Linked DNA regions of Funiculus sociatus GB2-C1. The protein of the gene in region 2 binds, or shares a complex with, the protein of the main gene of each other region. Links are inferred from orthologs where the notes say so. Each region holds a gene or a part of one and is shown on either strand. Other genes may lie near its edges.

Evidence for each region.
Region 1: the proteins of rodA (region 2) and mrdA are in contact, whole or in part, in a crystal structure (PDB 6PL5), measured with the Thermus thermophilus proteins. The link is inferred for Funiculus sociatus GB2-C1 from one-to-one orthologs. Residues at the interface, in WP_223903423.1 of Thermus thermophilus: Phe161, Val165, Phe168, Val169, Leu172, Pro198, Tyr199, Glu202, Tyr211, Arg212, Asp213, Gln220, Val221, Gln223, Ser224, Ile226, Ala227, Ile228, Gly229, Ser230, Gly266, Phe267, Val270, Leu274, Tyr277, Gly278, Leu281, Phe285, Leu289, Arg297; in WP_223903432.1 of Thermus thermophilus: Arg4, Ile5, His6, Leu8, Ala9, Phe12, Ala15, Leu16, Leu19, Gly20, Arg22, Ala23, Trp24, Leu26, Gln27, Val28, Tyr31, Tyr34, Leu36, Leu43, Thr45, Asp47, Lys156, Gln157, Gly158, Ser160, Val184, Leu201, Glu202.

What each region holds. Positions count from the first base shown.
Region 1 is NZ_JAMPKJ010000077.1:4,562-20,210, reverse strand. The notes cover bases 10,107-13,027. They hold mrdA (penicillin-binding protein 2), read right to left. Parts: upstream 12,499-13,027; coding sequence 10,714-12,498; downstream 10,107-10,713. Other genes in these bases: NDI42_RS24740 (ABC transporter ATP-binding protein), read left to right, coding at 12,863-13,027; NDI42_RS24750 (DUF4335 domain-containing protein), read left to right, coding at 10,107-10,603. In the rest of the region: NDI42_RS24795 (response regulator), read left to right, coding at 1-3,727; NDI42_RS24790 (hypothetical protein), read left to right, coding at 3,953-5,005; NDI42_RS24780 (hypothetical protein), read left to right, coding at 5,122-5,256; NDI42_RS24775 (low temperature-induced protein), read right to left, coding at 5,525-5,914; NDI42_RS24770 (hypothetical protein), read right to left, coding at 6,094-6,381; NDI42_RS24765 (ABC transporter permease), read right to left, coding at 6,447-7,508; NDI42_RS24760 (adenine phosphoribosyltransferase), read right to left, coding at 7,576-8,088; NDI42_RS24755 (DUF3038 domain-containing protein), read left to right, coding at 8,493-9,116; more of NDI42_RS24750, read left to right, coding at 9,209-10,106; more of NDI42_RS24740, read left to right, coding at 13,028-14,005; NDI42_RS24735 (ABC transporter substrate-binding protein), read left to right, coding at 14,110-15,327; NDI42_RS24730 (ABC transporter permease), read left to right, coding at 15,646-15,649. UniProt on the Escherichia coli protein: Catalyzes cross-linking of the peptidoglycan cell wall. Responsible for the determination of the rod shape of the cell. Is probably required for lateral peptidoglycan synthesis and maintenance of the correct diameter during lateral and centripetal growth.
Region 2 is NZ_JAMPKJ010000014.1:18,276-33,864, reverse strand. The notes cover bases 8,166-11,026. They hold rodA (rod shape-determining protein RodA), read right to left. Parts: upstream 10,293-11,026; coding sequence 9,039-10,292; downstream 8,166-9,038. Other genes in these bases: NDI42_RS09315 (Mrp/NBP35 family ATP-binding protein), read right to left, coding at 10,369-11,026; NDI42_RS09325 (NAD(P)H dehydrogenase subunit NdhS), read right to left, coding at 8,632-8,829; NDI42_RS09330 (HAS-barrel domain-containing protein), read right to left, coding at 8,166-8,558. Also shown: NDI42_RS09360 (hybrid sensor histidine kinase/response regulator), read right to left, coding at 1-630; NDI42_RS09355 (hypothetical protein), read right to left, coding at 760-912; NDI42_RS09350 (hypothetical protein), read left to right, coding at 1,188-1,412; NDI42_RS09345 (valine--tRNA ligase), read left to right, coding at 1,635-4,679; NDI42_RS09340 (Atg14 domain-containing protein), read left to right, coding at 4,821-5,279; NDI42_RS09335 (cation:proton antiporter domain-containing protein), read right to left, coding at 5,541-7,676; more of NDI42_RS09330, read right to left, coding at 7,890-8,165; more of NDI42_RS09315, read right to left, coding at 11,027-11,433; NDI42_RS09310 (SRPBCC family protein), read right to left, coding at 11,603-12,094; hemF (oxygen-dependent coproporphyrinogen oxidase), read left to right, coding at 12,539-13,582; NDI42_RS09300 (STAS domain-containing protein), read left to right, coding at 13,655-14,074; NDI42_RS09295 (STAS domain-containing protein), read left to right, coding at 14,317-14,685; NDI42_RS09290 (chromophore lyase CpcT/CpeT), read right to left, coding at 14,794-15,405; psb29 (photosystem II biogenesis protein Psp29), read left to right, coding at 15,583-15,589. UniProt on the Escherichia coli protein: Peptidoglycan polymerase that is essential for cell wall elongation. Also required for the maintenance of the rod cell shape. Functions probably in conjunction with the penicillin-binding protein 2 (mrdA).

The DNA.
Region 1 (15,649 bases), on a different replicon or contig from region 2:
ATCCCAAGGCAGCAAAAAGCCGAAAATTCTGGTTGTCGATGACGAACCAGACAACCTCGACCTGCTTTACCGAACATTCCATCGAGACTATAAGGTACTCAGGGCAGACAACGGCCCAGCTGCCCTGGAAATTTTGGCATCCGAGGGCGATGTTGCGGTGATCATCTCGGATCAGCGTATGCCTTTAATGAGCGGTACTGAGTTTTTGAGCCTCACCGCCACTCAGTATCCAGACATTATCCGAATTATTTTGACAGGTTACACCGATGTCGAAGACTTGGTGGAAGCTATCAACGCTGGTAAGGTCTTCAAATACGTCACAAAACCTTGGGACGCTGCCGAGCTAAAAGCGCTGGTGCAGCAGGCAATGGATACCCACAACGTCCTGAAAGTTCGTACTGAGGAACTTTGCCGGACGCTGCGCCGAGAATCGCTGCTGAATACAGTCACCAATACAATTCGCAATGCCCAGTACCGAGGCGGGGGTGGTTCGCCCCTGCGGCAAGTCCTCCAGACGATTGTAGAAACAGTCGGTCATATGTTGGAGGTGAGTGTTTGTATTCTGCGTCCCTTCCAAGAAGACCAGATGGCAGATGAAGGGTTTATTTATCAAAGGCAAGAGGCAAACGGCAAACGGCGATTATCAGGACTGTTGACTTCTGGATTAAAACCTGAGGCACAAGGCAAAAGTGAGGATTTAGGAGCTAGGACGCTGGAAGAATACGCCAGTGCGTCCTCCGTCCTCATACCTGCGTCCTTTTCTTCTCTAGATTCACATAGAGAGCAGCAAGATGAAGACACCGACTCAGGTCTAGGTCAGTTGGTGTGGGAAACGCAGGATGTGGAAGTGATTAATGATGTTGAAACTGATGAGCGATTAAGCGCTCATACCCCGGAAATTAGGCAACGGCTTGAGGCTATGCGAAAGCAGGACATTCACTCTAGCCTGGTGGTGCCGCTGTATTGCCAATTGGAATTGATGGCAGTGATGGCACTACATCAGTGTGGGGAGCCGCGTGCATGGCAGGATGATGAAATTCAGCTGGTGGTAATGGTGGCGGATCAAGCCGCTTTAGCTCTTTCTCAGGCACGGGCTTATGAGCAAGTTTCCTATTTGGCACGTCGAGAGGCGCTTGTCAATACCATTACCACGGCTATCCGCTCCAGTCTTGACCCGCAGGATATTTTTGCGGCGATTACTCAACAGCTGGGACAAGCTTTGCAGGTAGATGGCTGTGCTTTGTCTCTTTGGAGGGAGGAAGATGAGTTTGTCCAGTGCGTGGGCTTGTATGACGGAACAGAGATCCGTGTGATGGACGACGCTATGGGGGCGGAGTCGGTTATCGAACTTCAAAAGCCAGAATTTTTAACTTATAATTCAAGGCTTTTCACAGGCACTGCCTCGACAAATCAAAACTCAAAACATGAAGCTAAGAATTCTCAATTACCCCAGTCAGTGGTACCCATTGCTGGTAATCCGGTTTTGCAGCAACTACTCTCTACGCAACAACCAGTGGTAATTGACGATTTGGGTCAACAACCAGAAATGAATGGGTTTGATCTGCCTTTGCGGAGTCCGGCGCGGGCGCTGTTGGTGGTGCCGTTACTCTCGGATGGTCGGATTATTGGCAGTATTACGCTGCGCCAAACGCACAAATCGAGACGGTGGCACGCATCGGAGATTGAATTAGCTCAAGCTGTGGCAGCGCAGGCAGCGATCGCAGTTCAACAGTCCCGACTCTACCAAAAAACCAGGCAACAGGCAGAGCGATTATTAGAATTAGACCGTCAGAAAACCGAATTTTTCCAAAACGTTTCTCACGAGTTCCGGACACCTCTGACTCTGATGCTGGGGCCACTGGAGTCAGCTGTCAACCAGCATCAAGATTTACCTTACGAACAAGCTGCGATCGCTCTCCGCAACTCCCGCCGCCTGCTGCGACTGGTCAATCAACTGCTGGACATCCAAAGACTTGATGCCGGAAAGATGCAGGCTAGTTTCCGCCCCTGTAACTTGGTGGAATTTGTCGAGACAATTGTCGAAGCCTTTCGCCCCTACTGCGAGAAAAAAGGCTTGAATCTGCTTACCTACACCAGTCCTTGTCTTCCGGTTTACTTAGATTTGGAAAGATTTGACAAGGTACTTTACAACCTTCTGTCCAACGCCATGAAATTTACTCCCGTGGGGGGTACAATTACCGTGACGGTTGAATCCGCTGGGGATCACGTCCGAGTACAGATTGCAGACACTGGCATTGGCATTCGCCCAGAGCAAATCCCCCATCTTTTTGAACGATTTCGGCAGGCGGAAGGGTCAGTTAACCGATCCTACGAAGGCAGTGGTTTAGGTTTGGCGCTGGTGAAAGAACTGGTGGAACTGCACGGCGGTCAAATTTCCATAGGCTCAGTCTACACAGAAGGCAGCACCTTTACTGTTTGGTTGCAAACTGGTACAGCTCACCTACCGTTAGATCAAGTGTTGGAAGTGCCAACCGAAGTGCAGTTCAATCGGGCTGCGGTAGAATTAGCCGACCTGGAGATAGAAGAAGAAGCTCTTGAGAGTGAGGAGTTAATAGTTAACGCTGAGGAGTTAAAAGAATCTTCAACTCCTAACCCATCACTCCTAACTCATCACTCCTCCCACATCTCCTCTATTTTGGTGGTGGACGACAATCCGGATCTGCGAACCTATGTATCTCGCATTCTGCTAAATGAAGGCTATCAAGTCTGGACAGCACGCAACGGGGACGAAGGATTCACCGTAACTAAAAATCGTCGTCCTGACCTGATTGTGACGGATTTGATGATGCCTTTGGTGTCGGGTCTGGATATGATTCGGATGATCCGCGAACAGGAGGAATTGAAGGGGACACCGATTATCTTGCTCACCGCTAAGGTGGACGAGGAAACTCGAATTGAAGGCACCAGTAGAGGGGCAGATGCCTATCTAGCCAAGCCGTTTAATGACCGGGAATTGTTATCCTCGGTACGGAATTTACTGGCTCTCAAGGAAAACGAGCGCCGGGTTTTGGAGCTAAATAGTTACTTAACAGAGTCGGTATTGAAGCGCTTTTTACCACCATCAATGGTGCAGAAGGCGGCGAGAGGGGAACTAAAGCTGGATTTAAGTCCGGAACCCAAATTGATTACCGTTTTGTTTAGTGACATTGTGGGCTTTACTCAGCTGGCAAACAACTTGCGATCGCGCAAGGTGGCAGAATTGCTCAATGAGTATCTGGAAGCTATGACCAAAGCTGTATTTGATAACGGCGGCACAGTAGATAAGTTTGTCGGAGATGCCGTGTTAGCTTTGTTTGGAGCACCAGAGGAACTAACACCCAACGAACAGGTACGACGAGCGATCGCATCTGCACGACAAATGCACGCTTCTCTAGAGCTACTTAACCAAAAATGGATCGAAGATGGTCTGGTTGGCACTAACGGACGCAACCCTGTACAGTTTCGCTGCGGCATCCACCAGGGAACGGCAGTGGTAGGAATGTTTGGCGGTGCCGAACGATCCGACTACACTGCTGTTGGCCCTAGTGTTAATATCGCCTCTCGTCTTCAAGAAGCAGCCCAACCCAATAGCATCCTGGTTTCTGCCGCCGTTGCTGATTATCTGGACGAAGATGAAATGACCAAGCAAAGTCCACTCACCCTCAAAGGCATTGATGAAACTGTTCTCAGCTTTGCCGTGAATCCGCAAAAAAGTCCTGAAGCTTAGAGTGGTCAGTGTTAAGTTAGGAGTCAAAAGTTAGGAGGCGAGGAATTAGAAGTTTTTCTCGTTCCCCAGCTGAGCTTGGGAATGCGATCGCGTTAGACGGGAGTCTCACATTCTCTGTGATTTTTCTCTGTTGCGGAGGCTTGCTCCTCCCTTCAGGCGTTCCTAGTGGGATCGCAGGGTAATAATTTCGCCCATGATTCTAAAAATAGAGTTCTGCTTTTGAGAATGGCACAACCAACCAACCCCAATACTCCTACTCAGACGAACAATCGGCAGCACTCCGAACCACTAATGTTGTGGGTAAATTTCATCCTGGGTTCTATTTTTCTCCATGTGCTGGCAATCTGGATATTGCAGCGGATGACGGCGCTATCTGCATTTTTTGAGGTGAGTAAAGCGCCTATTCCCATTGAGTTAATTACAGCTTCGGAAGCTTCCTTGCAGCCACAAGCCGATCGCCGCCCACTACGCCAGCGCCAGCGTCGCCTAAGAACAGCTAATAGTTCTCCATCTGCTCCCTCAAACTCCACCACTACCCAGCAAAACTCGCCTTTAGATTCTCCATCCCCAACTCAAAATTCCGACGCTGCTGTGCCTTCTAGCCAGCAAAGACAGCAGGAGGTGGCTCGTCCTGATGTCAGCACCAGACCCATAGAGCCTACACCCAACCCTAATGTGGAACCCCAGCAGCGATCTCCATTCCCCGCCGATCGTCCAGTCGCAACAACACCAGCACCCAGAAGTACGCCATATCCGACGAATGAGCAGCGCTCCCCTGTTCCCGCCCCCCAACCGCCAGCAAGAACAATACCACCCCCGGCTCCTGCCTCCACAAGCCCTCCAGCGCCCGCGGCACCGAATCCTATACCATCAGCACCACCGCCACCTAACCCAGGTAACTCGTTGCCGGGAGAGTCCAGCCAAGGTGCAGGCGTTGTTGCCTCCTTTATCAACGTCCGTTCTGGTAACGGTGGCAGGGATGAGCCTAGCCAGCTAGCTGAGCCACAGCGATCGCAAAAGCAGTTTTCTGACCTGAATTATCCGGCAACACAGACTCCAAGGGAGCCTTTAGTCTTGGAAGTAAGATTGTTAATTTCTGAGAACGGACAAGCGGAAGTTATATCCACGAACGTTGTGCAAGGTAGCGGAAATTTCGCTGCTGACCAGTTTGTTAGAGGTATAATCCAAGACTGGAAATTTAACCCCGCTATCTCCGAGGGTCAACCCGTCCAAAGCTTACTGGATGTGTCTATCAGAGTTTCCCCTCTCTCTAGATGAGAAAATGTTGAATTGTTCGCTCAACTATCGAGAATTTATGGTAATGTAGTTTAAGTATGGCAAGATACATCTTTCGCGGGTGTAGTTTAGTGGTAAAACCTCAGCCTTCCAAGCTGATGATGCGAGTTCGATTCTCGCTACCCGCTTTTTCAGTTGTCGGTGGAAACAAACGACACTATTTTATCGGCTCAAGAGCGATCGCACTTTTCTCATTAGCTCAGGGTAGAGTCGGTGCGATCGCTATTATCTAATCAATTGAGGTACAAAAAGAGGCAGATATAAAAATCTGCCTCTTTTTATCATGTCCGGTAAATTACCCCTAATAGCAAAGGAACCTCACCCCTAATCGGGAAGAGGCGACTTTGGGGAAGTCAAAATCTCTCTAGAGGCCTTTTTCTTATGGGTAATGCCACAGACTTGATATAACAAATTAACAACAAGCCTTGAGTAAGTATCCTCGTGATAACGCCGCACACCCGCACTCAACGGATACTAGCGCACCGAGTCTTGATTCTAACTCTAGTCTTTGCCCGTAACGGCTTCCAGAGCCTTCTCGATCTTTTGTTCAATTGAGTCAACGCCTTGGGTATTTTCAGGGCGCTTCATATTCTCAATATCAGAGTCCCCTTGAATTTCATTCAGACCCTTACTTGCTTCCTTCTGGGTTTCTTCTAGCGAGTAGGGTTTTGACAGAACCGCCTCTTGGGATTTCAGCTCGATGTCCAGCAGATTTGCTTCTCCATCTGAGGGTTTACTTTGGGTGCCACTGATTCCGGTAGGCGGGTTATTCTTGCTGGCGCTGAAAGCTGGTGTCGCATAGGAAAATACTAGGAACGCGCACGCAACGGCAGCTATTACCAAACGCACTGGACGTACCCAGGCAGATAGGTTGAAGCGGATCGATTTCATACAGTACCTCTCTCCCAATTTGTTGAAATTAGCAAGCATTAAGGTTATTAACCAGTTCAGACGAAGTAACTGCCTGAACGCCATCTATTATTTGCTCAAATTATGGAGCTTTTGACATCTATAGGTAGGTATAGATGCAATAAATCTTTAGAAAAGGCAATAAAAGGCAATATTCACCTTCAACTCGGCAATAAAAACTGAATTTTCGGTAATAAAGGATCTTCCACTACACCAATTCCTGTAAAGCCCCACCGTTGGAGTAAACCTTTTATCTGACTTCCAGAGATTGATTCGATAGCGAAACGATTTGCCACATCCGGAGCGTGGGTGTTGAGATAGCTTAGAGCGTCAAAGTCTTCGTTAAACATCAACAAATAACCCGCTCCAGTTGCAGTTTTATCTGGTTTAGCGGCAATATATTGCCCGTCAACTTTTGAACGGATGAGGTAATAACTTTGGGAAAACATATCAATTGGTAATGGCTAATTGCTAATGGCTAATTGTTAACAGTCATCAACAATTAACCGTTAGCTTATTTAAGATTTTCCAACTTGATTCGGGGATCAACGGCTTTGAGCAGCAAGTCTGCGAATAAGTTGCCGACAATGAGCATAAAAGCGCCCATAATCAAACTTGCCATTACTAAATAGAGGTCTTGGGCGGTAACTGCTGACAAAATCAAACGCCCTAATCCAGGCCAGTTGAAGAAAAATTCCGCAATAAAAGCACCGCTTAACAAACCGGCAAATTCAAATCCCAATAGTGTTACCAAAGGATTAATAGCATTGCGGAGGGCGTGAACATAAATGACTCGATTTTCGGGGAGTCCTTTAGCGCGAGCCGTTTGGATGTAATCTTGGCGAAGAACATCGAGTAATTCCCCTCTGGTAATTCGCTGCAAACCAGCAAAGCTGGTGATAGAGAGCGCCAAAGTCGGTAAAATCATGTGCCAGCCGATATCCAAAATTTTGCCAAACCAGGACAAGTCAGCGTGATTGATGCTGGTTCTACCACCGACAGGGAAGAAGGGGGAGGTGTACTGCGCCAGAAGCAGCAGCAACAAAGCAGTGATGAAGCTGGGAAATCCCTGTCCGGCGTAGCTGAGGACTTGCAGAATGCGATCGCTTGTCCGATTTTGGTTAACAGCGCCGACGATCCCCAGAGGGATAGCGATCGCCCATGTCAAAATTACAGAAGCGATCGCCAACTCCAAAGTCGCTTGGATGCGCTCCCACAACAGCGATGCTACCGAACGCTGATAGACAAAACTGGTGCCAAAATTTCCATAGCGCACAATTTGCCACAACCAACGCCGATACTGCTCAATTGCTGGCTTATCCAAACCAAACTGTTGTCTTAATTCCTCAATTCGTTCTGGCGAAATTTTGGGATTTTGCCTCAGAGTATCTAAATAATCCCCTGGAGCTAGCTGAATAATTGCAAAACTCAAAGCTGATGCCAGCAACAAAGTCAAAAGTGCCTGTAACAGCCGCTTCACCACGTAGAGAAAAGTTTCACCAGCAAGCAGCCTTTTGAGCCAATTTAAACTAGCATTGAACCTATTTTCTCTTGAAGAATCTCTAGTAGAAGTCATGTAACACAAAGTTTGGCTAATGGCTAATGGCTTTTAAACAATTAGCAATACTTCAATCAGCTAATTACTAATATTCAACCAACGTCACAATTGGCGCATCAGGAAGTCGTTGCCGCCCATTCAAATCCCTTAGCTCGATGATAAAGCCAAATCCCACCAACGTGCAGCCCGTTTGCTGCACCAATTCGGCCGTAGCACTGGCAGTTCCACCAGTCGCCATCAGATCGTCCACAATCAAAACCCGGCTTCCGGGTAAGAGCGCATCTTGATGCACCTCCAAGCGATCCATCCCATATTCCAATTCATACTCAATCGCATGAACAGCAGCAGGTAGCTTCCCACGCTTCCGGACAGGGATAAACCCAGCTCCCAGTTTGTATGCTAAAGGTGCGCCAAAAATGAAACCCCGCGACTCCATCCCAACAATATAATCCGGGGAAAACTGGGCGCACTTTTCCGTTAAAGAATCAATAGTGAAGCGCAATCCCTCCGGATCTCGCAGCAGCGTAGTTATATCTCGAAACAAAATTCCTGGCTTGGGAAAATCTGGAATGTCGCGAATCAGAGACTTGAGATCCATAGCAGCTCTAAAAAAAAGGGTGTGGGTAACTTTCGTCATCGTTGCCATTCCCAGCGAAACTATACCCAGGATGTGCAACTATCTACCTGGAAAATCGTACACTAGAAGGTTGCACGGTTTCGGAGCATTTTTAACACTCAAAACACGCTTGCAGCAGTTATTGAGTTTCTCAGTGGTAGCTGTTTGATTCAATTACAGCCCAAGACAGCCATCCAACGGCCCGACCCGGTGACTCCAAATTTAGGATTAAGAGATCCTGATTTCTGTAAAATTGGGCTGTGCATATGAATTACTGGGTAGCCGATGGACACAAACTTAACAGCTAGAAGTCATTGAGTTCAAGCGTCCAATTTGTTTTAGATTGGTGCAAGCCATCAACCAGTTCAACAGCCCTGCTATTTGGAATGAATCGTTCTGTGAGCGTAATGCCATTAAATAGTCCTTTGCAAGAGTCAATGCCACTGATTCTGGACAGTCTCCCTGACCCACCAATCGCGTCTAGTGTGTGTCCGCGTCGAACAAGGACTAAGATTGACCTGATTTTACTGGCAATAGAAGCCCTGGAACTGGGGGGTTCTGAAGCAATGCTAAAAATATCCCAGGATCTGGAACTCCAGAGAGTTATCCAAAATCGGGTGAACCTCTGGCGATTGCGTAGCACCAACCCCCTGCGACGCTCTTATACTCGACGTTTGCTGACGTTTGTTGAAGCTAAGGCGCTGGTAGTAATTGCCTGCCACTTGGCGCGGCGGTTGACTGTCTTGATCCGACAGCTGCTATTTGCTTATCAACAACTCCGGGAAAAGCAGCTGCCCTTGGAACATCATTATCGCTTGTCTGAGTATCTGGAACGGTTCCGCGCCCACTTCCGGAGTCGGATGAATCCGCGTCGCGCTGCTGTCGCCATTTACAATTCTGATGACAAGTTGAACGAGTTGGCAATGGAGTTGTTGAGTGAGTTGCTATTCTGTACGGGAACGTCTGGAATGCAACGCTTTTGGAGCAGTTTGTTTGATGGCGAAGTGTGATTGGTCATTAGTCATTAGCTAATGGCTAATGGCTATTGGCTAATGGATCTTGAACAATTAGCAATACTTTAACTAACAACTAACAACTAAAGATGACTATTCGACGTCCGTACAGTCTGCCTAACTGCACGCTAATCCTAGAAGGGTTGAGCGATGGCACATCCGGTCAGGTGGATGCCCGACCATTAATGTCTATCCTGGTTAATGCTGAGTGCCGTTTTGCTGGTCAGGAGAAGCCGTTAACCGGGGGACGCGACTTTTTTGAAAGTTTGGTGATGGCAGTGAGTAATTATGCACAAGAATTTTTGAGTGGGGTTCCTCACTGGCACAACCTTCAGGACAAGCCGACAACAGTTCAGTTGCATAGAGTTAATGACCATCTGCACAGGTTAAGTGTTGAGATGCCAGGAAGTGCTGGCGACTCGAACACAGCAGGTGTCTCGACTGCTAACTCGGCTAGGCAAGTGGATTTGACCACGGTGCAGCTGTTTGATTTGGTGGATGCGGTGGATCAGTTCTTGGCGGATAGCAGGACGCTACCAGACATAAACCTGTCAATTGCGCCTGTTCCTAAGCGCTATGCTAAGGCGGAAGTGCCAGTGGCACAGCGCGCGGCACCAGCAGCAGTAGGGGTATCAATTTTGGGGGTGGCAGCGATCGCATTCTTTGTGATACCGCCTCCCAATGTCGAGCCACCTAAAGATTCCTCCGCGCAGCCGAATGCCAGCGCCACAACGCCTGCTAGTCCCGTAGCTTCGCAACAGCCAACTATAAGCCCGACACCAGTAAGCGCTGATGCGACGAATCTGGAATCTCTGCTGACATCAGTGCCAGAAATTACCGATCCTACCCAGCTGCGGGCTTTGGAACGGAGACTGTATGACAAAATTGCCCAGACGTGGTCTGGGAAGCGCCGCCGATTTAGCGAACAGTTAATTTATCGCGTCGGCGTGGGCCAAGATGGAGCGATTGTCGGTTATAAACCAGTCAATGTAGCAGCACGCGATCGCGCCTCTGACACGCCACTGCCAGAATTGCTCTACATCCCAGCCGGAGGAAGCACTTTTAGAAGCAGCGATCCTATCGGTCAGTTCAAAGTTGTGTTTACCAGAACAGGCGTTCTGCAAGTCAGTCCTTGGCGTGGCTACACAGGCGAACCCAGCTTAGGGCCACAAATTACCGATCCGACCCAACTGGAGAGTTTAAAAACTCAGCTAGAAAGTCAAATCAACGGCAACTGGAAAAAAGAAAGTGTCGCCTTTCCGCGTAACTTAGTCTATCGAGTTGCTGTGAACAAAGACGGCGTGATCGCGGACTACGAACCGTACAATCAGCCTGGCTATGATTATGTCAAGCAAACTCCGCTCCCTAACTTAGTCAACGCGAACCAAAGCGCCACAACCCTCCCCCAAGAAGAACCTCTGGCTCAATTCCAGGTGGTATTTAAACCCAACGGTGTTGTTGAAGTGGAACAATTTCGGGACTAGGGGCTAGGGACTGGGGACTGGGAACTGGCGACTGGGGACTGGGAACTGGCGACTAGGGACTAGGGACTAGGGGCTGGGTAAGAGTCCTTCCAATCCCCAATCCCCAATCCCTACTTCTTTGGCTTCTTCACCTTGAAATAAGCCTCTAAAACTTGTCGTACCATCGGGGCTGCCACCTTGCCGCCGCCGCCGCCAGAGTGTTCTGCAAAGGCAACAACCAAAATAGTCGGCTTGTCCGCAGGCCCATAGGCACCAAACCAAGCATGAGACAATCCCGGTGGAGCCTCTGCTGTACCACTCTTACCCGCAATTGGGGGAAGCTCTGGCACATTCACACCTTTACCAGTGCCGCTAGTTACCACCTGCCGCAGTCCTTGACGTAACACCCGCAGCGTTTCGGGTTTCATGTTCAAAGATTTTCGCCAATTTTTGGACTCTTCATTATCCTTGAGAACGTGAGGCTTGACCCGATAACCACCATTAGCAGGAACGGCAAACATCACAGCAACTTGTAGCGGTGTCGTTTGCAAGAACCCCTGACCAATAGACATATTCACCGTGTCTCCAATTGTCCATTCCTGCTTCAATCGCTTCTGCTTCCAGGTATCATCTGCAACCAGTCCCGGTAATTCTTCTGTCCCTAACTCAATCCCGGTTTTTTCACCAAAGCCATACTGCCGAGTCCAGTGAATTAAGGTTGGGCCGCCTATACCTCTGCCAATTTGGTAAAAGAAGGTATCGCTACTCATGGCAAGTGCACCGACAAATCCTAATGGGCCAAATCCGGCATGATTCCATTCACCAAACCGAATCCCACCAACGGTTAGGTAAGGATAGGTTGCCAATACTGTATTTGGAGAATACTTGCCCGATTCGATAGCAGCAGTAGCCGTGACAATCTTGAAGGTACTTGCTGGGGGAAAGACTCGTAAAGCGCGGTTAACGAAGGGGTTGCCCCTACTTTGCACTTTCCTCCACGTCTCAGGCGTGATCCGCTTAGAGAAAACATTGGGGTCGAAGGCTGGGCGGCTGACCATCGCCAAGATAGCACCATTGTTCGGGTCCATTGCTACGATCGCGCCTTTGCGATCGCCTAGCGCTTTCTCAGCTGCCTTCTGGATATCCAGATCCAGCGTTAACTGCACATCCTTCCCAGCTCTGGCTTTTTTCTGCCCCAAAATCCGCTGTACATGACCCGCACCATCCACCTCAACCTGCTGACCGCCCCATTCTCCGCGCAGCTCTTTCTCAAAAGCCGCCTCCACGCCCATCTGACCAATCACATCACCCAGGCGATACCCTTCATCTCTGCGCCCTTGCAGTTCTTCATCGTTCATTTCACCCGTGTAGCCTAAGATGTGAGCGGCTACTTCCTTGTTGGGGTAGTTCCGTACCCCTTCAATATCCACCTCTACCCCCTGTAGTGTGCTTCTGTACTCTTCTAGGGCTGTGATTTGTGCCGGATTGATGTCGCGGGCAATCCGTAGCAGTGAGGTAGAGTTATAGCCTGCTTTTTCCACCTGCTTTTGAATTTCGCTCTCAGGAATATTTAAAAGCTCAGAGAGACTCTTGCGGGTCTCAGGCCACGGTTTCTCTTTTTGGGCAATAGGCCACAGAAAAACTGAGTGAGACAGTCGGCTACTTGCCAAGATTCTACCCTTGCGGTCGAAAATGGTTCCCCGTGCTGGCTGTTTCGGAATCAGACGAATCCGGTTGTTTTCTGCCAAGGCGCGATTGCGATCGCCCTCAACCATCTGCAAATACACCAAACGAGAGCCAATCCCACCCGCTAAGAGCGTGGTAACGAACAGCATAATAATGACAGACTGAAATTGTCTGCCCACAGAACGGGTGGTTGATTGACGCCCAATTGAGGAAGGCTGGATTAAGGTCATAGAAGCAAGATGTCAGTTTATTAACTTTAAAAGGGAAACGAATGAATTATTGTAGTTTGGAGTAGTTTCCAGTAGCGATCGCCTCTACATAGTTTATCGCCACGCCTTACTAAAGGAGACGGCGCAGGCGGACAAAAGGCGACAAGGGAGAATTTTTCACTCACACTCAATCCCCTCCTCCCCTCCTCCCTAATCCCCACTACCCGGTGAGCAGAATAGCAAAATTTGAATCTAATAGCTGATCAGGATGGCGCGACAGCTAAAATAAACCAAAGTCATAGCTCTATTTTCAATTGAGCATCCCTAATCAAAGCCTTCACAAAACTCCAAACTCTGTGGAACCTCGCTGCTGGGAAACATTAATATGTCTCAAACTTCTGTCAAAGAACAACGCTCTCCGGAGACTACAGATGAACTGGATGTCGAACTCCGCAAGGTTTTTAAGGTATTCAATGGAGAAACAGCAGTTCGTGGAGTTGACTTAGACATCCACCGGGGAGAATTTTTTAGTATTCTCGGCCCCTCTGGCTGTGGAAAAACTACAACCTTGCGTTTAATGGCTGGGTTTGAGACTCCCTCAGCGGGAGAGGTACTGATTCAGGGACAGTCAATGAATCACGTACCGCCCTACCGTCGTCCGGTGAACACTGTGTTTCAAAGCTATGCTCTGTTTAGCCATTTGAATGTTTGGGAAAATATCGCCTTTGGGTTGCGGATTAAAAAGCTGTCAAAAGCAGAAATTGCCGACCGCGTTCAAGAAGCTCTCAAGCTAGTGAAAATGGAATCCTACGCTAACCGTTACCCAGGACAAATGTCTGGCGGACAGCAGCAACGAGTAGCTTTAGCGCGGGCGTTGGTGAATCGTCCAGCGGTGATTTTGCTGGATGAACCTTTGGGCGCACTCGATTTGAAGCTGCGTAAACAAATGCAGGTGGAGTTGTCCAATTTACATCAAGACTTGGGCTTAACTTTTGTGATGGTGACGCACGACCAAGAGGAGGCGTTGAGTCTTTCTGACCGAATTGCTGTGATGCGCGGGGGTAAGGTTGAGCAAATTGGCAGCCCTAGCGAAATCTACGAGTGTCCCCGGACACCATTTGTGGCGGATTTCATTGGCGATACAAATCTGTTTGAGGGGCGCATCGAAGCGTCTGATTATTCGACCATCAATATTGTCACTAACAGTGGACAGAAGATTGTGGTGCAGCCTCCTGAGCCTTGGAATACCAGTGGTACGCATCAGGAGGTTGTGGTAAGCGTGCGTCCAGAGAAGATTCAGCTAAGCCTGTATCCCCCAGCTAGCCTGGGCAATTGCTTTGAAGGGCGGCTGAAGCACATGATGTACATGGGAACTCATGTTCATTATGTGGTGGAATTATTGTCAGGCGATTGCTTGACGGTAAGGCAACCGAACACAGTAGGAGCCGAAGTTGCCCTCAACACTCCTGTTTATGCCCACTGGTCTACTACAGATTGTTTGGCAATGAATGCAGGAATTAAAAATTAAAAATTGCTTCATTCCCGTTTCTTTATTGTTCCTTTTTGCTATTAACTCCTGTGCCTCCAACTGCTCTACCAAAATTTCCCAGGCAACTAAAACCTTTTTGGAAAATGTTTTCGACACATGGATCTTTAAAGCAAGCGATTGCTAAGGCTTTGAAAATCCAGAATCCGAAATCACGCGATTTGGGAAGAATCAATCTCCCCAAAAATTGCTTCAAAATCCAAATCCAAAATGGTATAACACGACGGAAATTTTTACAGAACTCAGCCGCTGCTAGCCTGGGACTAGGCTTGTCCGGTTGCGGCTGGACGCTTGCCAAAGTGCGCTCAGCACCAGCCAATTCAGAAGGTTCCAGCAAGTTGTTGTATATCTACACTTGGGCTGGTTACACAGATGATAATTTGCTAAATCGCTTTACTAAGGAGACGGGAATCAAGGTCATTGCAGATGTCTTTGATTCCAACGAAGCGATGTTAGCCAGACTTCAGGCGTTGGGAGGTGGGGAATATAGCATTATTTACCCATCTGACTATACGGTGAGAAAGATGGTAGATTTGGGTTTGCTCAAGGAATTAGAGCGATCGCGTTTAGTTGGTCTAGATCGGCTTGTTCCCCGATTCCAAAATCCAATTTATGACCCAGGAAACCGTTACAGCATACCTTTGAGCTGGGGAACAACGGGTCTGATTTACAATACACAGAAGCTGAAGCAGCCACCTGAAGATTGGAACTATCTCTGGGACAACAAGCAGACACTCTCAAATCGAATGACGTTACTTTCTGATGTTCGGGAAGTGATGGGTGCTGTCTTGAAAATGATGGGATATCCTTACAACTCAACAGACCCTCAGCAGATTAAACAGGCGTATGAAAAATTAGTAATCCTGAAACCCGCGATCGCTTCCTTCACTACTGATGCTTGGAAAACTCAAATTTTAACAAATGATTTGCTCCTAGCTATGTGTTTTTCGGCAGATGCTAATGAAGTCATCCCAGAAAACAAAAACTTGGAATATGTAATTCCTAAAAGTGGTTCTTCGCTGTGGACAGATACGTTAGTAATTCCCGTCACAGCGCCCAATCCAGAAGGCGCTTATGCCTGGATGAACTTTTTGTTACAACCCGATGTTGCTGCCCAAATTTGCGAACGCTTAAGCTTCGCAACACCCAATCAAGCTGCTATCAATCTCTTACCAGAAGAAGTCCGCAATAATCCGATTTTGTTTCCCCCAGAATCGCGGCTAGAAAATTGCGAAGGTGTCGCACCTATTGGAAAAGTTGCCGAAGTTTATGAAGCCTACTGGACTCGATTAACAAGTGCGTAACCCATTTTAGATTTTGGATTAAAGAGTTATTAGTCCAGTCAGGCAGGTTGTACTTCTGATATAGCAATCCCAACTCATTTATGAACTTATTTCTTTCCTGCTCCAGTCGTGACTGGGCGGTTCCTTTAAAAGTAAAATAGGATTGCTATAGTATTTGGTTTTAACAGTACAATGCTTAAATTTATAAAAATCTAAAATCCAAAATATTATTTAACTATTCAGTCCAAAATCCAAAATCAGATTGTGTCTACCCCAACTTCCCCTTCTTCTATCCCCAATCCCACTCCATCTGATGGAGTTTCCGAATCACCAGTTCTGATGG
Region 2 (15,589 bases):
AAAAGGCAATTTACCCGTTAGCATTTCATAAAACGTAACGCCCAAGGAATAAAAGTCGGTGCGATAGTCAATTGACCGATTCATTCTGCCAGTTTGCTCTGGCGACATATAGGCGAGTGTGCCTTCTAGTAAGTTGGGGTTGCCAAGCGTTTGATTTTCTCTCTCTAGGCTGGATGCAATGCTGAAGTCGATGAATTTAACTAGCCCGGTTTGCGGGTTAATTACAATATTGTCAGGCTTAATATCTTTATGAATAATTTGGGCTTGATGCAGTTGTGCTAAGGTGGATGCTAGCTGTATGGCTATATTTAGGAATTTAGTTACTTCCAGAGAGCGATCGCTTAAATATTTTTTCAGCGATTCTGCCCCAAAATCTGGCAAAATTAGCGCTAAACCGTTGTTATAATTTTCTAAAGCTAGGGGCTTAACAATTCCTTCTATATCTACTGCATTTTCTAAAATTTTATATTCATGTCTTAACCGACTCAGCTCTTCCAGAGTGGGATACTCTGCTTTAAGGGCTTTAACAATTACGGAAGCTTTATCTAACTGTCTGGAAGCGCGATAAATAATTGTAGATATACCTTCATGCAAAACTTGAGTAAGTTCGTAGGTGGGAAGAGTAAGCATTATTTTGTAGAAGTAATAGATAGTGCGAACTGACGTAAGAGTAGATGGATGCGTACCGGATTTTACCTAGCTTTATTTATATTTCCCAGCCAATCACCAATTTTTCCAAAGCTAAATAAAGCTAAACATTTAGAAATAGAAGTTAGTATTTGCCAACCAACCACTGCCAAATAGTAAAGTTTTGCTAAAAGTATCAAGACAGCCCTTGACGATATAAGCGATCGCGCCTACTAGCATATACAAGTGATCGCATTCATACTGGAGGGCCGTAATCCAGAGCAATAGAACTCCACTTTCTGACTTTATCCGCCGTTTCGCAAAGCGCGCTCAGAAAAATCATCGGAATGGCTTGAGTAGATTCTTTAGCTTTCAGCTAGCCGGAAGTGTCAAACCTCTGTCTCCAAGACGTGATCGCATCAAATAAACTAAAATTGTCATTATTGGATCTTCAGCACCTTATATGCCAAAAAAGTAGTTGAAAGGTAAGTAAATATAGCTTACAAGCAGAGCTAAAACCTTGGTGAAGTTGACCTTAAAGACCGATTCACACTTAAAATATGTTTGGTAAACATATAATTGTTCCGGGTAACTTGGCTCATCGCCAAGAAATACGCAACCAAACAAAAGCAGAATTGCTAAAATTTGATGGGGTAAAGATAAACTCCTATCGCCAACACAAGGGAACAGAAATACTTTTACCAGCAGAGTCATTCTTGTATAACTCTTCGATTTCCAACTGCACCAAAAGCCTCGATATATCCTCAATGATTGACCATAACTAATTAAGCGTTGAGATTATGAATTTAGAAATTTTGATAATTTCTGAGCTAATAACAAGTCTGGCAATACTACTTAAAAGTCATGGTGCAAAATGGTAAAACCTAAAAGCAAGGATTTTTTGGAGAAATAAACCGCGCAGGCTCCGCCAAAGCAGTTCATTCTTCTTACCCCCCCTACCGTATGGCAAAATTTAGTTAAACCCCTCTTCATTTAGTCTTCCCAGCATGACCGCAACAATCCCCACCCTCGCCAGCCAATACGACGCCAAAACCACCGACACCAAGTGGCAAAAATTCTGGGAAGAAAACCACATCTTCCAAGCAGACCCCAATCATCCTGGCGAACCCTACTGCATCGTCATTCCCCCGCCCAACGTCACGGGTAGCTTGCACATGGGACACGCCTTCGAGAGTATCCTGATTGATACCCTCGTCCGCTACCACCGAATGAAAGGGCGCAATACCTTGTGGGTACCGGGAACCGACCACGCGAGTATTGCAGTGCAAACGATTCTGGAAAAGCAACTTAAAAAAGAAGGTAAAACTCGCTTTGAGTTAGGGCGCGAAGCATTCCTCGAAAAAGCTTGGCAGTGGAAAACTGAATCTGGGGGTAAGATTGTTAACCAACTGCGGAGTTTGGGCGTTTCGGTAGATTGGTCGCGGGAACGCTTCACGCTGGATGAAGGCTTATCTAAAGCGGTACTGGAAGCCTTTACCCGAATGTATGAGGAAGGGTTGATCTATCGCGGCAATTACCTGGTGAACTGGTGTCCTGGAACTCAGTCTGCGGTTTCTGACTTGGAGGTGGAAAACAAGGAAGTTAACGGTAATCTGTGGCACTTCCGCTATCCCCTCACGGATGGTTCTGGCTTTATGGAGGTGGCGACAACTCGACCGGAGACGATGCTGGGAGATACGGCGGTGGCAGTGAATCCCAATGATGACCGCTACAAAGATTTGATTGGGAAGACGCTGATGCTGCCAATTATGCAGCGGGAAATTCCGATTATTGCCGATGAATTGGTCGATCCTGCCTTTGGGACTGGTTGCGTGAAGGTGACACCAGCCCACGACCCCAACGACTTTGCGATGGGTAAGCGCCACAATTTGCCGTTTATCAACATCATGAATAAGGACGGCACTTTAAACGAAAATGCTGGGGAGTTCCAGGGACAAGACCGCTTTGTTGCCCGGAAAAATGTGGTGCAGCGACTGGAATCAGACGGGTTTTTGGTCAAGATAGAGGATTATAAGCATACGGTTCCTTATAGCGATCGCGGTAAAGTCCCGGTCGAACCCCTCCTCTCTACTCAGTGGTTTGTCAAAATTCGCCCCCTCGCTGACCGGGCGTTACAATTCTTAGACGATAAAAGTTCCCCAGAGTTTATTCCCCAGCGTTGGACTAAGGTTTATCGGGATTGGCTAGTCAAACTACAAGATTGGTGCATCTCTCGCCAACTTTGGTGGGGACACCAAATTCCTGCCTGGTATGCAGTCAGCGAAACTGGTGGTGAAATTACCGACAACACGCCGTTTGTGGTGGCGCAAAACGAGACAGAAGCAAAAGAAAAAGCGGTTGCAAAATTTGGCGAAAATGTCAAACTAGAACAAGATCCAGATGTGCTAGATACCTGGTTCTCTTCTGGATTGTGGCCTTTTTCTACTCTAGGTTGGCCGGAACAAACCCAGGATTTGACAACTTACTACCCGACCGCTACCCTCGTTACTGGCTTTGACATCATCTTCTTCTGGGTTGCCAGAATGACGATGATGGCTGGACATTTCACAGGTCAAATGCCCTTCAAGGACGTTTACATCCACGGTTTGGTACTGGATGAGAATGGCAAGAAGATGTCTAAGTCTGCCAACAATGGTATCGATCCGCTGTTGCTGATTGACAAATACGGCACTGATGCTTTGCGCTATTCTCTGATTAAGGAAGTGGTTGGTGCAGGTCAAGATATCCGCCTAGAATACAATCGCAAGACGGATGAATCGGCATCGGTGGAAGCATCGCGCAATTTCACTAACAAGCTGTGGAATGCTGCCCGGTTTGTGATGATGAATCTGGATGGTCGAACGCCGCAACAGCTGGGGAACCCCGCAACAGAGGCATTGGAATTATGCGATCGCTGGATTCTCTCCCGCTACCATCAAGTAGTGCAGCAAAGTAGTCAATACATCGACAACTACGGACTAGGGGAAGCTGCCAAAGGACTTTACGAATTTATTTGGGGTGACTTCTGCGACTGGTACATTGAACTGGTAAAACCTCGCCTGCGTCCGGAAGCACCAGCAGCATCGCGGCTAGTTGCCCAGCAGACGCTTGCCTATGTGCTGGAAGGGATTCTAAAATTACTCCATCCCTTCATGCCTCACATCACTGAAGAAATTTGGCATACTCTCACTCAAGCTGGTGAAGGCAAAGCTTTGGCGTTACAATCTTATCCCGAAGCAGATCCCGCACTCATCGACCCAGATAAAGAACAGCAATTTGAATTGCTATTCGGCACTATCCGCACCATTCGCAATCTTCGGGCAGAAGCTGACATCAAGCCTGGGGTGAAGGTTCCAGTAATTTTGCAGACCCAAAGCGACAAGGAACGGCATATCCTAAACTTAGGGGAGTCTTATATTCAAGACTTGGCAAAGGTAGAGAAATTAACCATCAAGGGCGCAAAAGATACCCCGTCATCTACCGAAATATTAAAGCCGGATTCATCCGCAGAGGTAAAGTCTGCCCTCTCGTCTTCTACGGAACCAAATCTCGCGGCATCTGTCAAGGAAAAATCTAGTGCCAATGCCCCGATTTTGTTACCATTTTTGTTTTTGCTGCCATTTTTATTTGTGGTGCTTCTTTGTCTTTTTGTAGTGTCAAAGGTTACACAAATTATTGCCAAAGGCAAAATTGACAAAAATGATACAGCATCAAAACAACTTGGCTACACGCATCCCCCAGAAACCGATTTAAGACCACCAGAACAGGAGAACAGTGAAGAAAGTGCTATGCCAAAAGCGATCGCTGGTGTCGTTGGCACAATCCAAGTTTTAATTCCCCTTGCCGGAGTCGTCGATGTGGACGCACTACGTGCCAAACTAGATAAAAACTTGAGCAAAGTTGAAGCCGAAGCCAAATCCCTTTCCGGGCGTTTAGGCAATGCCAATTTTGTCGAGAAAGCCGCACCTGACGTGGTGCAAAAGGCGCGGGACTCACTAGCCGAAGCTGAGAAACAGGCAGAAATTCTGCGTGAGCGACTGGAGCGGCTCTAAAAGTCTCTAGGGACACAGTGGTGTATCCCGGCTTCAATAACACTTTATTCCCTGCGATATAGGAATAAAAGTGTTATTTACGATATAATACGCCCGTAAACTTAGGGTGCCCAGACGTGTTCGTTTAAAGACAAGATAGCAATGCGATATTTTGCCGAAGTGCAAAAAAATGAATTGTCAGGCGGGGTAGAACTGCGAATCCTTGCCAAACAAACCTCTGAGAATACCTGGGCAGTGATTGATAAAGAATATGTAATTCCCGCCGTCGATATCGAATCCCCGAAGGAAGGTTGGTTAGTTTTAGTAGAGGTAAGTGAAAATCAGCAGATTCATAGTATTGAAAAAGCGAAAGATTGGGTTTTGGAATTAGTGCAGCAGTACCTAACAAGTAGCATTACTCCCACCTTTTTACAGCAGGAAGCCGAACGTGCTGAACACTGGCGGCAAGACCTCACTTTACAAAGTCAGGAATTAGCCCGCAAAAATTTAGAAATGGAAGCGCGTCGGGAACAAATTCAAACATTGGAACAAGACCTAGAGCAGAAAAAAAAGCAACTAGAAGCCTGGGAAGAAGACTTAAAAAGGAGAGGAAATAGTTAAAAAGCGAACAGGCATCCCCATGCTGGTAAAAATGCCTGACGACTCAAGGCGTGGCTTTCGCGTACCAAGCCTAGAAGAAAGCCGCGCCTCTAAAGCGAAAGCCAACGTAGGCTAATAGGAACCCCGCTTTCGTTAGGCTTCGTTTGTGGAGTATTGAGGCGCGGCTTTCTTCTAGGTGTATATTTGCACTCGACGGGATGCTCCTGAAAGCTAAGATCAGGATGGCTTTTAACAATTACCAATTAGCCATCCTGACCTTAGTTAAATTGAAATCCGGGGCATGGAAACGCTGGAAGTCCTGGGTAGAACAACACCAGTTTGGGTTCGTTGTGGCTCCCCTAGCAGTACTACAGAGCAATTTAGTTGCTGAACTAACTGTGTAGTAACATCGCTGATTTCCAGACCGCCAGCGGTGCGGCGACGAAGCGATCGCAATACAATCAAATCAACCGACCTAGAAGCATTTAGAATTCCTTGCGCCACATTGTCATTCTTGATAATTTCAACGTTGATGTTGTTACTTCCAGGTGCCCACTTTGAGACTAGCAGAGACAGTTGCGACTGGTTCCACGCTATCTTCGCTGGCGTTGTTCTACTATTGCAGACGTTTAACAACGTCACCTGAGCCTGATTTGCCTCAGCCAGAATTTGGGCAAACCGCAACGGTTGTATCGCTTGCCCCGTCAAGTTTTCCACTGGAACCAAAATCCGCCGAATTTGTGACGGCGGACCCTGCAACCGCGTCACCGCAACTGGACAGTGAGACGACCACAGGACGCTATCAATCACATTGCCGAACAAACGCGCCCTTAAGCCGGTGCGTCTACCCCAGCCCATCACAATTAAACTCGCTTTTTGTTCCCGACTGGCGCGGCTAATTCCCTGAGCAACGTTGTCATCAAGGCGGAGCAATGGTACCGCTGTCACACCTAGTTCAACGGCTAATCCTGTGGCTCTCTCAAGTAGCATCTCACCTTGCTGGAATGCCCCTTCCAACTGCGGTGCGTCCATGTGGGCGTGCGCTGTGGTAATCGCTAACGGTACAATCCTTCCCGCTTCATGCCGCGCCAGTAGCGCTGCCATTTCCATTAAATTCCTCTCGGTTTCCGGATTGTAGACAGGTACAACCACTGTAAAAGGTTGGTCTGGCGATGCAGGTATGCCATCTAGTCCAGTTGTGTTAGTTGCGATCGCTTCCGTTTCCGGTACACTCAACCCAGGCGCTACCCGACTGGTAATCAGGGGGCCTAACGTTGCCGTCACCAGCATCAAAACTAGCACGCTGTTTAAAACACCTTCTGTCAGCAACCTCTCACCCGCCGGATTGAGCGCCCGATACCCCACCAGCGTCGCTGCCAAAGTAGCAGCAACCTGCGGTAGCGACAGTGACCACATCGTTAGCATCTCGCGCCAGTTGTAGCGGTACGTTAGTTTGGCAAACAAAGCTGCCAAAAACTTACTTCCAATCAAACCCGCCACAATCGCTACAGTTAACCAGATAGAAGAGAGCGTTTTAATAAAAGCCGGAATATCTATCAGTAGCCCCATATCCACGAAGAAAATCGGGATAAATAAGACGCTACCGACAAAAAGCACCTTTTCCTTTACTGGCCCTTCCCCCAAAACATCATTCACTGCCAGACCAGCTAAAAAGGCTCCGACAATTTTTTCTACCCCAATCAACTGTGCGCCCAACGATGCCAGAAATAGCGCTAACAATACAAATAAAAATTGATTGCCCTCATCATTCCCAGAACGTCGAAAAAACTGTTTTCCAGCCCAATCAAAGCCAAACAACACCACCGCAGAGTAAACAATTAAGGATGCCAACAGGGTGAACAGCTTAGTAGGCGTAAAGTCACCCGCATGAATGCCCACACAAACAGCTAATACCAGTAACGCGCCAACATCGGTGAAAATTGTCGCGCCAATGGTGACAGTGACGGCTTCGTTTCCCACAACACCCAGACGACTAACAATTGGATAAGCCAAGAGGGTATGAGAGGCAAACAAAGAGCCAATCAAAATTGAAGCATTCCAGTCAAAGTTGAAGATACGCCCCACGGTTGTCCCCATAATCAGGGGTATTAGGAAGGTATAGGTACCAAAACCAATCGAGCGATTTTTGGTTTTGCGAAATTGCTCAATATCAACTTCTAGCCCTGCCACAAACATCAAGTAAACTAACCCTATGTCTGAGAGCAGGTTCATCGTCTCTGATTCGGTTTCCAGCAGTTTTAACCCGTTCGGGCCAAGTACAACACCTGCTGCCAACAAACCAACCAATCCTGGCAGCCGCAACCACCGCTCGAACAGCATAGGTACGGTCAAGATGACCACTAGCAAAATTGCAAATGGAACTATCGGTTGCTCTAAAACTTCTGAAATTGATTCCATAGGAGGTAGCTTAGGGATGATTTTTAACCGACATGCTCAAAAGCAAGCCCCAACGCTGCTTAAAGTAGAGTTGTATTGCTTGAGTTATCTTACAGAAAAAGGGTTTTTTGCGCCCTATCTCTATAGAAATAGGCAAAAGGCAAAGGCAAAAAAAATCCTTGACTTTTTCCTCTTTCCTTTTATTACGAATTAGAAACCCAAAATCTAAACTTCCTAAAGATTAATTTGGCTCAAAATATACCTCAATCTGTCGTAATCGTCTTTGAGAAGAAGGCTCAGAGTGCGTCCTGCTTTTATTAACCAATCACGATCGCCTTTGCGTAATTGATAAATTTCTCTAATTGCCGCTCCTGCTAGCGCCTCTACAGGCGCACCATTCACCTGCAATAAGGTTCGCAAAAAATCCAGCTGTTCGCTAAAGTGAATAATTTCTTCCGGTTCGCAGCGATAAACCGCTTGATGTATTTGCGGCGGACGAGGTGGCAGGTATTGATAAGTTATTCCGCCGACACGTTTGTAACCATTATTTCCCTGTCCTTGTGCCTCAAACCCAACTATCGCAGCGCGAAACTCGGTTTTGAGCATGGCAAATATTTGAGGTTGTTGCTCTCGCAGTTCCTCTAGTGACAGTCCTAATGCCCGCGCCCGGTGGATAGAATCTATTGGGCTGGTGGTGGCATGATAAACGATAGCATAGACTAAATTGCCCGATTCTTCATCAGTAGACTTGACCCAGCTGCCAAAAGGGGGCATGACTGGGAAGCTCAAGTCTTCGGGATCGAGACACTGTGCCAGGAATTCAGTCGTTGCCGTCTCAATCACTTCAGCAATATGGTTGGGCGAGCGATCGCCCGCAGCAAATTGGGGTAAGGGAAGACGCATAATCAATTATTCATTACTAATGGCTAATTGGAAAATTGCTATTAGCTATTAGCCATTAGCAATTAGCCATTTACTATTTTGCCTTTTTGCGTCCCGCTGTTGGCTCTAGAATTTCTAATTCTGATAGCTGGAAGGTAATTAGCTTATCCCAATTGCCGCCTTCAAACAGTACCGCTGCTTTATTATCGGTAACTCGTTGAACTAGCCCTTGAAAACCGTAGTAGGTATCGTCGATATTCTTCACTCGTACAGCCGTTCCAGGTAAAATCATAATTCCTTCTCAATTAAGTTTTCATTTATTAGCTTAATACAAGTGTTCATTTAATCATGGACTCATGGCTACTTGTTCAGCAATTCAAGGGTTGAGTGCCATACATCTGTAGGGACATGGCATTGCCATGTCCCTACCAAACGTTGATCTACTCCACCAAACTGAGAAACTTTATATTATCTATTAGCCATAATTCAAATGACTAATAACTAAAACTTCAGTCGGTGACGATAATTTGCCACAGATTCTACAATCCCAATAGCCAGGAAGTTTTTCAGCATCGCCGAACGACCGTAACTAACCCAAGGAAGGGGAATACCTGTCACTGGTGCTAATCCCATAGTCATGCCCAAGTTAACCACCACCTGAAACACAATCATCGATAAGACACCAATAGCGAGGAGAGAGCCAAAGTTATCTTTAGCATTTTGGGCAATAATCACCAAGCGCAGACAGACTAACCAAAATACCAATAGCAAACAGAAGCCCCCTACCAAACCCAGTTCCTCTCCTATAGCTGAGAAGATGAAGTCGGTATGCTGTTCCGGGATGAAGTTGAGTTGGGTTTGGGTTCCTTTGTGCAATCCTCGTCCCCAAAATTCACCTGCACCGATGGCGATGCGAGATTGGATCAGGTGATAGCCGCCGCCGAGGGGGTCTTTGTCTGGGTCAAGGAAGAGGATGAGTCGGTCTTTTTGATAGTCTTTTAATAAGCCCCAAAATATCTTTCCTAATTCGCCGCCGATCAGGTTGACTGCGATCGCTCCAATCGCACCGGACATGGGCCAGGGTAAGGTGCGCCAAGCAATTATCCCCATCAGTGCCGTCCAAACGAACCACCCAGGCATAAACACGTTAAAGAGGATGGCGGACATCACCGGAGAAGCGAGCAACACCAACCAACCGGGATTGGCATTACCCCAATAGAGCATCCCCAGCACGATCGCGCCAAACACCAGGGAGGTTCCCAAGTCTGGCTGCAAAAATACTAAAGCCCAAGGAACCCCAGTTATTGCCAAAGCTCTCAAAACCGCTGGAATGGTATTGGCGGGACGAGCGTGCAGCAGAGCAGCTAGGGTAATAATTACTCCTAATTTCGCAAATTCCGAAGGTTGGATGTTGAAGCTGCCGACAGTAATCCATCGTTGAGCGCCTTTAGCGCTAGTACCGATGATCATCACCGCGATCAGGGAGAGATTAGTGATGGCGTAGATAACCCAGTGCCACTGGAGCAGGTTTTCGTAACGCGATCGCGCAATAAACATCGCCACTACCAAACCAATCGCGCCCATCAGCCAGTGCCACCACCAATCTGTTAGCCCCAGGTGGAGTTCCGCGCTGCGGATCATCACACCCCCAAGAATGGTAAGACCAACGGTAAGAAACAATAGCAGCCAGTCTACCTCTTGCCAAGGTGCCAGCATCGATCTCCAACGAAAACCAGTCAGTGACTTGTGCAACATTGCTAAAGAAGTAAAAATTTAAAAATTAAAAGGCAAAAGAAAGAATATTTTTTACTTTTGCCTTTTGTCTTTTGCCTTATGCTAGGGCTGCAATGGAGACTTTAGCCGCTATTTGAGATGCGATCGCAAACAGCGCTTTCGCAGATGCTGACTCTGGTTTATCAACCACTATCGGCACTCCCGCATCGCCTCCTTCCCGCACAGGCATTTCTAAAGGTACACAACCCAGTAAGGGGACACCCAGTTCCTGTGCTGTCTTTTCCCCGCCTCCAGAACCAAAGATGTCATACTTTTTGTCTGGCATATCTGGTGGAATAAAATAGCTCATATTTTCCACCATCCCCAACACTTTTACTCCCAACTGCTGGAACATCTTCAAGCCCTTGCGCGAGTCTAACAAAGCCACTGTCTGCGGTGTAGTGACAATCACCACCCCAGCCATTGGCACCGCCTGCGCTAAAGTCAACTGAGCATCACCAGTACCAGGGGGCATATCGACAATCAGATAATCGAGTTCGCCCCACTCCGCTTGGTAGAGAAACTGGCGAATGATGCCATTAAGCATCGGCCCTCGCCAGATCACAGGCTGATCTTTGTCAATCAAAAACCCCATTGAAACTAATTTGACACCGTAGTTGAAAGCAGGTTCCAGCACCTCGCCAGAGGGGCTTTGCCTTACCGTCATCTGAGCATCCGATAGTCCCAACATTGTTGGGTCATTGGGCCCGTAAATATCCGCATCAATTAAACCAACTTTTGCACCCATATGTGCTAAAGCCACCGCTACGTTTACCGCAACGGTACTTTTGCCCACACCACCCTTACCGCTAGAAATTGCCACAATATTTTTTACACCAGCAATCCCTGTGCGATCCGGAAGAGATTTTTGTTGGGGGGTTTCGGCGGTGACATCCACCACCACATCTGTTACTTCTGGTAGATTCTTTTTCAGCGCCTGTTCGCATTCCTCGACAATGAACTGGCGTAGGGGACAGGCGGGTGTCGTCAGTACCAGAGTAAAACTGACTTTACCGTTATCAATGGACACATTGCGAATCATGTTCAATTCAACCAAACTCTTGCGGAGTTCGGGATCTTGCACTGGTCGCAATACTTCTAAAACTGAACTAGCATCGAGCATAGGACACTTATATTCCTTATCCCACTTGCAACTGGCAAGCGATCGCTGAAGCGGATTCTCCCACAATAAAGCATCTTAACGGTTGCGAGTGCGCGATCGCGCTATACAGTTGCTCTGTTCCAATTTTGAATTTAAGATTCGGAATTGATAATTCCCCCCTCCCCTGGTTTCACCCTTGCGCTTGTAAACTCACCTGTTCAGCTGCGGAGGCTAATTCAGCGGCTACGCGGGCTGAAGAAGACCGAATCATCCACCAAATTAAGGGCGATAACCAACCGCGCAAGGTGACTGAATAAGAAACATACGTACCGCAGACAGTAGATTCCACCTGGTAAGTCACTCGTTTCTCTACCCCTGGAATCGCTAAAACTCTCGCGCTGAGTAACTCGCAGGGACGAACGCGCTCAACAAAAACCCTAATTGGAATTGGCATCAAGCGGGTAACTGCGTTATAGATCAAACCCGGTTTAGCAATCAGCCCCCTAGGAACATTAGTGCTGGTAAGAAGAGGATGCCAAGATACATCGCCTAAGTTAATTAATTTTTCCCATAAGACATCCACGGAGGCGGAACTTACAACGCGATACGTCCGAGCCAGAGAAAAGCGGAAGGAAAAACCTTTTCGACCAACGATGAACTTGAAGGAAAAATTGAGAATCACAACACCCCCGCAGCGAGTCTCCAAGGTAACTTATTATCCTAGAATAAATTATTTGCGTCTAGCATCCCTCTGTAGGATATTTCCAGAGCAACCTGTAGCTCCTTTATCTAAATTTGTATAAATATGCTGGTTAAGTTTATGCCCATCTGATTTAAGATAGGCTGTTTGCCAGAAATAACATGGAGTGGGTTGCTTTGAAGCTATATCAGGCTGCTAGAGCTGACTAATTTTAGGGCTGACACAGCGATCGCCAAAATTGCGTATGCTTGTCAAAAGCATGAGTAGCACCATTGCACCATTGTAGAGAGCGAACTCCTTTCAGGGTTCGTCTCTTGGGACATCGCCCCGCTTGCCTGCTTGTGAACTCAGGCGAACTCCCCTCCCGATATAGTCAATAGTTTTTACCTTGTCCATCGCTTTTTTGAACAACATTGAATTGAGATTATGACAGTTTCGACTACAGAAACAACATCTAGCAACCTTCTCCCCCCAGATGACTCAAAAGCTAGAGTCAGCCAGTTTATGCAACAGCTGCAAGACCAAATTTGTCAGGGTTTGGAACAGCTGGATGGAGGCGCAACTTTCCAACAAGATGCCTGGGAACGAGAAGAAGGCGGCGGCGGTCGTTCTCGCGTAATCCGCGAGGGTGAAGTATTTGAACAGGGCGGAGTTAATTTTTCTGAAGTCTGGGGACACCAGTTACCGCCATCGATTTTAGTGCAACGTCCAGAAGCTGCTGGACACGGCTTTTATGCTACTGGCACTTCGATGGTGTTACATCCTCGCAATCCCTACATTCCAACCGTTCACCTGAATTATCGCTACTTTGAGGCAGGCCCTGTATGGTGGTTTGGTGGCGGTATCGATTTAACACCTTATTATCCATTTGCGGAAGATGTCGCCCATTTCCACCGCACCATGAAGCAAGCCTGTGATGCCCACCACCCAGAGTATTACCCGACCTTTAAACGGTGGTGCGACGAATATTTTTATCTGAAGCATCGGCAAGAAACGCGGGGAGTAGGTGGTATATTTTTTGACTATCAAGATGGTCAAGGCGTTTTGTATCGCGGCCCGGATGCCCAAGGGCCAGCCGCAGATTATAGCAACAAAGTTGGTACGCCAGAGCCGCGCAACTGGGAAAAGATATTTGCCTTTGTGCAGCAATGCGGTCAGGCATTTCTACCAGCTTATGTTCCCATTGTCGAGCGGCGGCAGTCAATGGAGTATAGCGATCGCCAGCGTAACTTCCAACTATATCGTCGCGGTCGCTACGTAGAATTTAACCTCGTCTATGACCGAGGCACAATTTTTGGACTTCAGACTAACGGACGTACTGAGTCAATTTTGATGTCTTTACCGCCACTGGTACGTTGGGAATATGGCTATCAACCAGAACCGAACACCCCAGAAGCTGAGCTTTATGAAACTTTCTTGAAGCCGCAAGATTGGGCAAACTGGACACCAGATAAAGCGTCCCAGACCTGAGTTAGACTATGGGAAAATATCCACTTAAATAGCACAAGTGGGCTATTTTGGCTATATCTGAGGTGAGGGTCAGTGTTTCACATCAACCAGAAAACACATACGACCCAGGACGGTACTACAATCATCGTTTTGGCACCCACTGGACGGCTGGACATCAGAACGGCTTTGCAGTTTCGCGTTTATTTGCAGGAGTGTATCTTAAACCTCAGTCGTCATGTGGTCGTGAATCTCCAAGGGGTAGAGTTCATTGATAGCTCTGGACTCACCTCGCTGGTAGCTGGAATGCGATACGCAGATAAAGTGAAAGGAAGTTTCCGCCTTTGTCATCCGCTACCAGAAGCCAAGGTGGTGTTTGAAATTACTATGATGGATTCGGTGTTGGAAATCTATGACGACTGCTTAGATTGCTTGGAAAACCCAAATGCCACGCCGAAAATCCTTTCCACCAAAGGAAGCGGCCCATTGCTACCCGACGCTGAAGGTAAGGAATAAAGATTGGGGATTGGGGATTGGGAATTAGAAGGTTTCTTACCTAGTCCCTAGTCCCTTGTCCCCAGTCCCCAGCCCCCAGTCCCCAGCCACTATTCTCAAAATCATACAAAATAGGCTTTTGCTACCTGTTATATATGAGTTAGAGTTAGACTACTGAAAGTTCAATTCATGCGAGCGATCGCACTATAATGCAGCTCCTCTGTAGGTATTAAAGATGGAGCTTCCGGAGCAAGGAGGTCTTGGTGATTCACATCGATCAGAGAACACATACGACTCAAGACGGAACTACAGTCATCGTCTTGGCACCCACTGGACGCCTAGATATTACAACCGCATGGCAGTTTCGCCTGAAGTTGCAGGAATGTATTTCTAAACTCAGTCGCCACGTCGTTGTTAATCTCGGTCAGGTTAATTTTATCGACAGCTCTGGACTAACGTCGCTGGTGGCAGGGATGCGGGATGCTGATAAAGTCAAAGGTAGTTTCCGCATTTGTAACGTTCATCCAGAAGCCAAGCTGGTGTTTGAAGTCACCATGATGGATTCGGTTTTTGAAATTTTTGAAACTGAAGAAGAGGCTCTTGAAGGAGTACCTCGCAGCATGGTCAGCTGAGGCAGTTATTAGCTACTTTAAGAGTTGGAAAGTTGAAAACTTGAAACGTGGGAACGTTTTGAGGATTTTCAAACTTTCAGATTTTTAAACGCCTACTGACAAGGGACTTCAGCTCGGTAGCTCAGTAGAAAAATCTTGCCGCTTGCTGAAAATGTAGGGGCCAAGGAGCGCCCCCCAGATGGCTTTGCCTGTTTGGGGGTCTATCCCCTTGTCAAAGCTTCTAAATTCCTCCTGAGTTGCCTCAAATCCCAGAGCAACTTGGTAAGTTTGCCCTAGATAGGTAAAGCAGCACCGGGTATCAGGTGCAGGTACAGCGGAAAATTTATAACTATTTTGGGCTAAGTGTTGCTGAGTGACAGTTAGGGTACAGCCTGGTAAAAAATCCATTTGCTCCGGTGTAAGTGTCTTCAGCAACGATGGATTCTGTCCAGCACCCCGGATGCGATCTGGATCTTTGAGCATATAATATTGCACCAAACACCCTTCTGAGGTGTCGCTTTGGCGCAGGCGCAGAATCCGGGGACGATAGGGTTGATCCAGTTTAAGGATGTTGGCTTGCTCTGCAAATAGGGTGAGGCTGTCATCTGTAAATAAGTGTACTGGTCGCAGCCAAAGGCGTAGGTGTACATACCACGCAGGATCTTTTATCGCTTGTTCTCGGTTATCAAATTCCCCAGCCAGGTAGCTAGCGAGGAGAGTTAGTTCGGGGGAGAAGGTCATAATAAAATGGCTAATGACTAATGACTAATGACTAATAGCTAATGACAATAAACAATTAGCCATTAGTCATCCCAGCGATCCCGCATTTTAGCTTGCCCAGTGGATCTGTAAAACATGAGCTTGGCAAACGTGTCCTTAAAGGAGACAATAGGGTTAAGTTTCCCTTAAAAATTCCCGGTGAATA